2 regions of the Ruania alkalisoli genome follow, and region 1 is predicted to be linked to the other one. Evidence: riboswitches for the same ligand, from Rfam matches in the RefSeq annotation. Region 1 holds a riboswitch; the other holds the start of a gene.
What was found. Region 1 has a riboswitch for S-adenosylmethionine ahead of IM660_RS01750 (methylenetetrahydrofolate reductase). Riboswitches for the same ligand answer to the same signal wherever they lie in the genome.

Region 1 (3,203 bases):
CTCGCCGTGGCCGCAGTACTGCAGCTGGACATCATCCTCGGGGCGTTTGCCGCCGGATTCATCCTGCGGCGGGTGCTGCCCAGTGGCGATGAGGCTCTGGAGCGCAAGTTGGAGGGCTTCGGGTACGGCTTCCTGATCCCGGTGTTCTTCGTGACCTCGGGGATGGCGATCGATCCGGGTGCGGTCGCGGGAGCGCCGGGCCTGCTCGCGATCCTGGTGGTCGCGTTGCTGCTGGTGCGCGGGCTGCCGGTGTTCCTCGGTGAGCGGTTCGTTGGTGCAGACCGCCTCGGTACTCGTGAGGCGGCCCAGGTGGGTCTCTACTCGGCGACGAGTCTGCCAATCATCGTGGCAGTCACCCAGGTGGCCGTCTCCGCTGAGGCCATGCCGGCTGACGTGGCGTCTTTACTCGTGGCGGCCGGGGCAGTGAGCGTGTTGGTGATGCCGTTGGTGGCCGGTGCGCTCGGCGGCTCAGAACAGGGCCAACACCTCGCTCCGGTCCACCGCCGCGAGTGAGTCGTGCCGCCACCGCGGTCTCTGATCACGATCCACCAGCACAGCTCGCACCCCTTCGATGAAGTCCTGGGCGGGGGCGCCGTTCATGAAAGCCGTCCCGAGCCGGAGATCCTGCGCCAGGACGTCCGCCACGGTCGGGAGCTGGGCAGCACGCCTGATCGCTGCCAGGGCCACGGCCACGGAGAACGGGCAGCGGGAACGCAAGGTGGCGGCGGCGCTCTGGGCCTCCGGCTCCTGCCGGGCGTCCAGGCGGGATTCGATCGTGGCCGCGTCCTCGCCCTCGAAACTGGCGTCGATCCACGGTCGCTGAGCAGCCAGGTCGCTATGAGGCTCTGGCCGTGACGGTCCGATCAGCACCGACAGCGGCGCACCCGTGGCCCAGTGCGCGCACAGGTCCTCCCAGGCGCCGGTCTCGATCATCGCGTCGGCCAGCCCGACGGCGATCGCGTCCGATCCCGTGATGCTCACCCCGGTCAGGGCGAGGTAGGTGCCGAGCTCACCAGGGGCCCGCGACAGCGGGAAGAGCGCCCCGACGTCGGGGAAGAACCCGATCCCCGTCTCCGGCATGGCCACTTGCGTGCGTGGCGTGACCAGGCGGAGCGAGGCATGCCCGGCGAGACCGATTCCCCCGCCCATCGTCACACCGTCCATGAACGCCACCACCGGGAGCTCGGCCTCGGCAATGAGTTGATCCAGCTTGTACTCGGCGCGCCAGAACTCCACCGCCCGATCGACGCCTGCTGCCCGCTCGGTGTCGCCGTACCGATGGCCGGCCAACAGCCCGTCGTGTATGGCGCGCACGTCACCCCCGGCGCACAGGCCGCGCTCCCCGGCACCATCCAGCGCGACAGCCTGCACGGATCCTTCCGCGGCCCAGCGGCGCAGCTGCGCCGTCATGGCCGTCACCATCTCGAGAGTGAGCGCGTTGATCGCTCGCGGCCGGTTCAACCGGATCCGGCCCAGAGCGCCCTGCCGGGCGACCAGTACGTGCTCGCCTGCCGGGGCCCAGGTGAGGTCGCGCTCCGCGGGGCCGGCGTTGCTGGTGGCCATGGCGTGCTCCTTTCCCGCGCGGAATCCGACGTCGATCTGGCGGTTCGGATGGCCGCATCACCACCGTATCGACGTGTGAACTCCGGAGGGCCGGAAATTGCGCGTCAATCTGGCGGTTGCGCCGGGTTGGCTCAACGACCAGATCGACGTTGAATTTCGGAGGTTCCCCGCCTGTGAGGTCGGACCCGTATGGACTCGTGATCTCAGTCGGTGATACGCGGTGGAGACGGAGAACGAGACCGGTAGCATCAAACGCACACCATCCAGAGCGGCTGAGAGTCCTGGCTCGACGACGCCGCAGCAACCCCTCAACGGAAGCCTCCCGCGGGGAAGGGTGCTACAGCCAGGTTCGATGGAGTTATCGATGCAGGCACAGTGTTTCCGTTCCGTGGCGCGCACGCCATACCCGACCGGCGGTGACCGGACATGACCACCGCCACTCTTTACCGCAGCCCGCGGGCCACGCCCAGTGTCTCGTTCGAGCTCTACCCGCCGCGCACCCCGCGCGGGCGGGAGACGATCGGCCGCACCATCGGCGCGCTCGCCAGCCAGATCCCGGACTACTTCTCGATCACCTACGGTGCCTCGGGCTCCACCAGGACCACGTCCCGGGAATTGATCTGCCGCGTTCTCGACGACACCCCGGTCACGCCGCTCGCGCACCTGACGTGTGTGGGGGCCAGTGCCGAGGACCTGTCCGAGTATGTCGCCACGCTGCTCGAAGCAGGGGTACGGGACTTCCTCGCGCTCCGGGGCGACCCGCCCGCTGGGGAGCCCGACTGGCAGCCGCACCCGCAGGGCCTGACGCGCGCCAGCGAGCTGGTCCACCTGCTGCGTCAGACCGCTCGCGAGCACCTCGGCGACGAGGGAGACGAGGTCAGCATCAGCGTGGCCACCTATCCGGGTGGCGCCTACGCCGACGACGGCACGCCCATGATCGCCCGGGACGACGTCGCGGCGCTGCTCGAGAAGCAGGCCGCGGGGGCGGACTTCGCGATCACCCAGCTCTTCTACGACGCGCGCCACTACGCCGAGCTGGTGCGCCAGGCCCGCGCCGCCGGGGTGCATATCCCGATCGTTCCCGGTGTGCTCCCGCTCACCGACCCGAACCGGCTGCGCCGGATGGTCGAGCTGACCGGTGTGCCCGTGCCACCCGACCTGCTCGACCATCTGGACTCAGCCGCCGACAAGGACGAGGCCTACCAGCGCGGTCTCGCCGCCAGTGTCCGTCTCGTGCACGAGGTCGTGGAGACCGGTGCGCCGGGCATCCACTTCTACACCTTCAACTCCTCGCGAGCAGTGCTCGACCTGCTACGCGAGTCCGGTCTGCGCTGAGACAAACCCCCCTGACCGGTCGGCTCCACGGCTGATCGGTGATCCGTCACACCCATCACACCCCACCCACGCCCGGCGGCGAACGCTGGGTTGCTCGGCTTCCAAGCCTCGAATGCCGAGCAACTCAGCGTTCGGCCCCCGGGATGCCAACCCCACCGGAGGATCCATGTCCCAGCCCACCCACCCCACGTTCCCCGCCGCCACGATCCTCGGCTACCCCCGCATCGGCCCGCGCCGCGAGCTCAAGCGGGCGCTCGAGTCGTTCTGGTCCGGCACCACCACCGAGACCGACCTCGCCACCGCTG
Region 2 (3,203 bases), 310 kb from region 1:
GACTCGGTGACGCAGGCGACCGGCTCTACGGCGTCGTCGACTGACACCCACCACCACAATCACACGTCGAATTGGCTGCTCGCACCGCCGCCACAGCCGCCAGATCGACGTGTGATTTCAGAGGGTGCGAAGCGCCCGGGTGAGATCGGCCTGCAGGTCCGCGACGTCCTCCAGGCCCACCGAGAGGCGCACGGTGGAGTCGGTGATCCCGACGGCGTAGCGCTTCTCCCGTGCGATCTTCGAGTGGGTCGTGGTGGCCGGGTGGGTGATGAGCGATTTCGCATCACCGAGGTTGTTGGAGATGTCCACCAGCTGCAGGGAGTCCAGGAACGCGAAGGTGCGCTCCTTGATCTGTTCCGGGGAGCCGTCGACGTCCAGGTCGATCGTCACCACCGTGCCCCCACCGGTCATCTGGGCTCGCGCCAGCTCAGCCTGCGGGTGGGAGTCCAGGAACGGGTAGCGCACCCCTCGCACTCCCTGCTGCGACTCCAGCCAGGTCGCCAGCTCCAGTGCTGCGGCGGTCTGCGCCCGTACCCGCACCGCCAGCGTCTCCAGGCCCTTGAGCAGCACCCAGGCGTTGAACGGGCTCAGGCTCGGACCGGTGTTGCGGATCATCTGCTTGACCGGGCCCTCGATGTAATCCCGGCTGCCGAGGATCGCCCCGCCGAGAACCCGGCCCTGGCCGTCGATGTGCTTGGTAGCCGAGTACACCACCACATCCACACCCAGCTCATGCGGCTTCTGCAGGATCGGCGTGGCGAAGACGTTGTCGAGAATGACCGTCGCACCGGCCCGATGCGCCAACTCGCAGACAGCGCGCACATCGACGATGTCCTGCATCGGGTTCGAGGGCGTCTCGAAGAGCACCACGTCGGCCGGGGTGGCGAGCGCCTCCTCCCATTCGGAGATCCGGTGGGCGTTGACGTAGTCGACCTGCACGCCCCACTTGCCGAGGATGTCGTCCAGCACCACGAAGGTGGAGCCGAAGAGCGCGTTGCCGGCCACGATCCGGCTACCCGAGGCGACCAGAGCAGCCAAGGAGGTGAACACCGCAGACATACCGGTCGCCGTCGAGAAGCACGCCTCGGAACCCTCGAGCAACCGCAGCCGCTCCTCGAAGGCCGAAACCGTGGGATTTCCGTAGCGGGAGTAGATGAACCGGTCGGCCTCACCCTTGAAGGCGGCCTCGGCGTCGGCGGCACGGTCGTAGGTGTAGCCCTGGGTGAGGAACAGCGGCTCGGAGGTCTCGCGGAACTCGGTGCGCTGCTGCCCGCCGCGCACGGCGAGCGTGGCCGGGCCGAGGCCGTCGGGCAGGCTGGACTGGGGACGCGGATCGCTCACTGGTCGACGAACCTATTCAGCTCTGCGTCCACGGCAGGCCGTCCGCGCGCCACCCGACCTGACCGCGGTGGCCCTCGGTGTCCGTCGGCCCCTCGAACCCGTCGCTGACGTTGTACGCGGGCCCGTACCCGGCCGCCGTGGCCGCCTCCGCGGCGGCGATCGAACGCTGCCCGCTGCGGCAGATGAACACCAGCGGCTTGCCGTCGCCGGCCTCGTACCCGGCCTGACGCAGCTGGTCGAGGAAGGCAGGGTTGCGCGAGCCGTTCGGGAAGGTGTTCCACTCGATCAGCAGGGTCGGGCGGTCGATCTCGTCGGTCCGGGGAACCCCGACGAAGGACCACTCGGCCTGGGTGCGCACGTCCACCAGGGCGGCGTCGGCGTGCTCGGCCAGGAACGCCCACGCGTCCTTCGGGTTCAGGTCACCTGCATAACTCATAGGGGCCGCACCTCCACGGTCGGGCTTTCGGGGTCAGAGGGCCACAGCACCGCCTGGGCCGCGATCACACGGGAGCCGTCGAAGGTCACCGATGGCGACCCGTGCAGCAGGTAACCCTCGGCGAGTGCCGCACTGACCCGCTCGCAGAAGGCGGCGTCGTCGGGGCCGGTGAGCAATCGGTAGCGGTGACCGGGTGGGCCCGCGGTGGCCGGGTGGGACAGTTGCTCGGACATGCACTCCTCCATCGGTTCTGGCGGTAGCACCTTCGTGGGCGAGGTTGCTGCAGCGTCGTCGAGCCAGATCTCTCAGCTGCTCTGGATGGTCTCGTGCATCGTAGGACCGCAGAGCCTGGGCTGTCATGTCACTGGTGGTCCCTGCCCACGCCTCGGACATCGCGGCTAGGCTGGAGCCGGGTGCAACACGAGCGGTTCGCGGGACATGATCGTGGTGAACCCGGAAAGTGGGGGCAGATGCGCAACCCGAAGCGTCTCGGAATCGGACTGACGATCGTGACCATCGCCGGTCTGGCCGCCTGCGGCACGGCTGAGCCGTCCGCGCCCGGTGCGCCGCCGGTCGACGACAGCATCATCGCGTGCGCAGACGTCACCACGCTGCGCGCGCCTGATGAGACCTACCGGGACGAGCCGGTGTACGTGGGCAACGATCAGCCGGTGGAGGACGTGCAGACCTGGGCGCAGCAACAGCCCGGGTACGCGGGGATCTGGATCGACCGGGAGCACAACGGCTGGGTGGCCGTGGCATTCACGCAGGACGTCGCCGAGCTCCGCGCGGAGATCGAGACCGAGTTCCCCGGCGAGGGAATCGCCGTCGTCGAGGCGCTGCACACCCAGGACCAGCTGGCCGAGCTCGCCGCGCGGGTGCAGGAGGAGACCCCCGAGGGTGTGATCGCCGGGATCGGCACGGCCCCCGACCGTGGCGTGGTCACGGTGGATCTGACGGTGCTCTCCGAGGAGAACCTGCAGGCCATGGATCAGTTCGCCGGGGAGCCGATCTGCGTCTCGGGACCTGAGGAGCAGGACGTCGTCGAGCCCGGGGAGCAGCCCACCGCCGGCGAGCAGTGGCGTCTGCTCGGGGAGGACTTGACCGGCGAGACCTTCCGCACCGGGGTGGCCACGACGGCCGACCAGTACGCGGACCTGTGGGAACGCGCCGGGGTCGCGGGAGCGCCCCCGGAGGTCGATCTGGAGACCGAGATCGTGGTGTGGTTCGGTGCCCTGTACGGCTCCAGCTGCCCGGTCCGGCTCGATGATGTCGTGGTCACCGGCCGGGTGCTGCACGCTGACATCGTGATCCCGGGCTCACCCCAAGCATGCACCGAGGATGCGAACCCGCACGCCTACGTGGTGGCGGTCGAGCGCGAGGCGCTCCCGGAAGGCCCGTTCCACGTGCAGCTCGGCGCCGACGA

Region 2: linked by a shared signal. The riboswitch ahead of IM660_RS02900 (DUF1737 domain-containing protein) and the one ahead of IM660_RS01750 (methylenetetrahydrofolate reductase) in region 1 are both predicted to bind S-adenosylmethionine.

What each region holds. Positions count from the first base shown of each region.
Region 1 is NZ_CP063169.1:393,116-396,318, forward strand. It holds gene IM660_RS01740 (cation:proton antiporter) at 1-513, shown strand, start outside; gene IM660_RS01745 (enoyl-CoA hydratase/isomerase family protein) at 469-1,563, opposite strand; SAM riboswitch class I at 1,820-1,922, shown strand; gene IM660_RS01750 (methylenetetrahydrofolate reductase) at 1,990-2,898, shown strand; gene metE (5-methyltetrahydropteroyltriglutamate--homocysteine S-methyltransferase) at 3,065-3,203, shown strand, end outside.
Region 2 is NZ_CP063169.1:704,214-707,416, reverse strand. It holds gene upp (uracil phosphoribosyltransferase) at 1-44, shown strand, start outside; gene IM660_RS02910 (O-succinylhomoserine sulfhydrylase) at 118-1,341, opposite strand; gene IM660_RS02905 (rhodanese-like domain-containing protein) at 1,358-1,777, opposite strand; gene IM660_RS02900 (DUF1737 domain-containing protein) at 1,774-2,010, opposite strand; SAM riboswitch class I at 2,016-2,102, opposite strand; gene IM660_RS02895 (hypothetical protein) at 2,248-3,203, shown strand, end outside.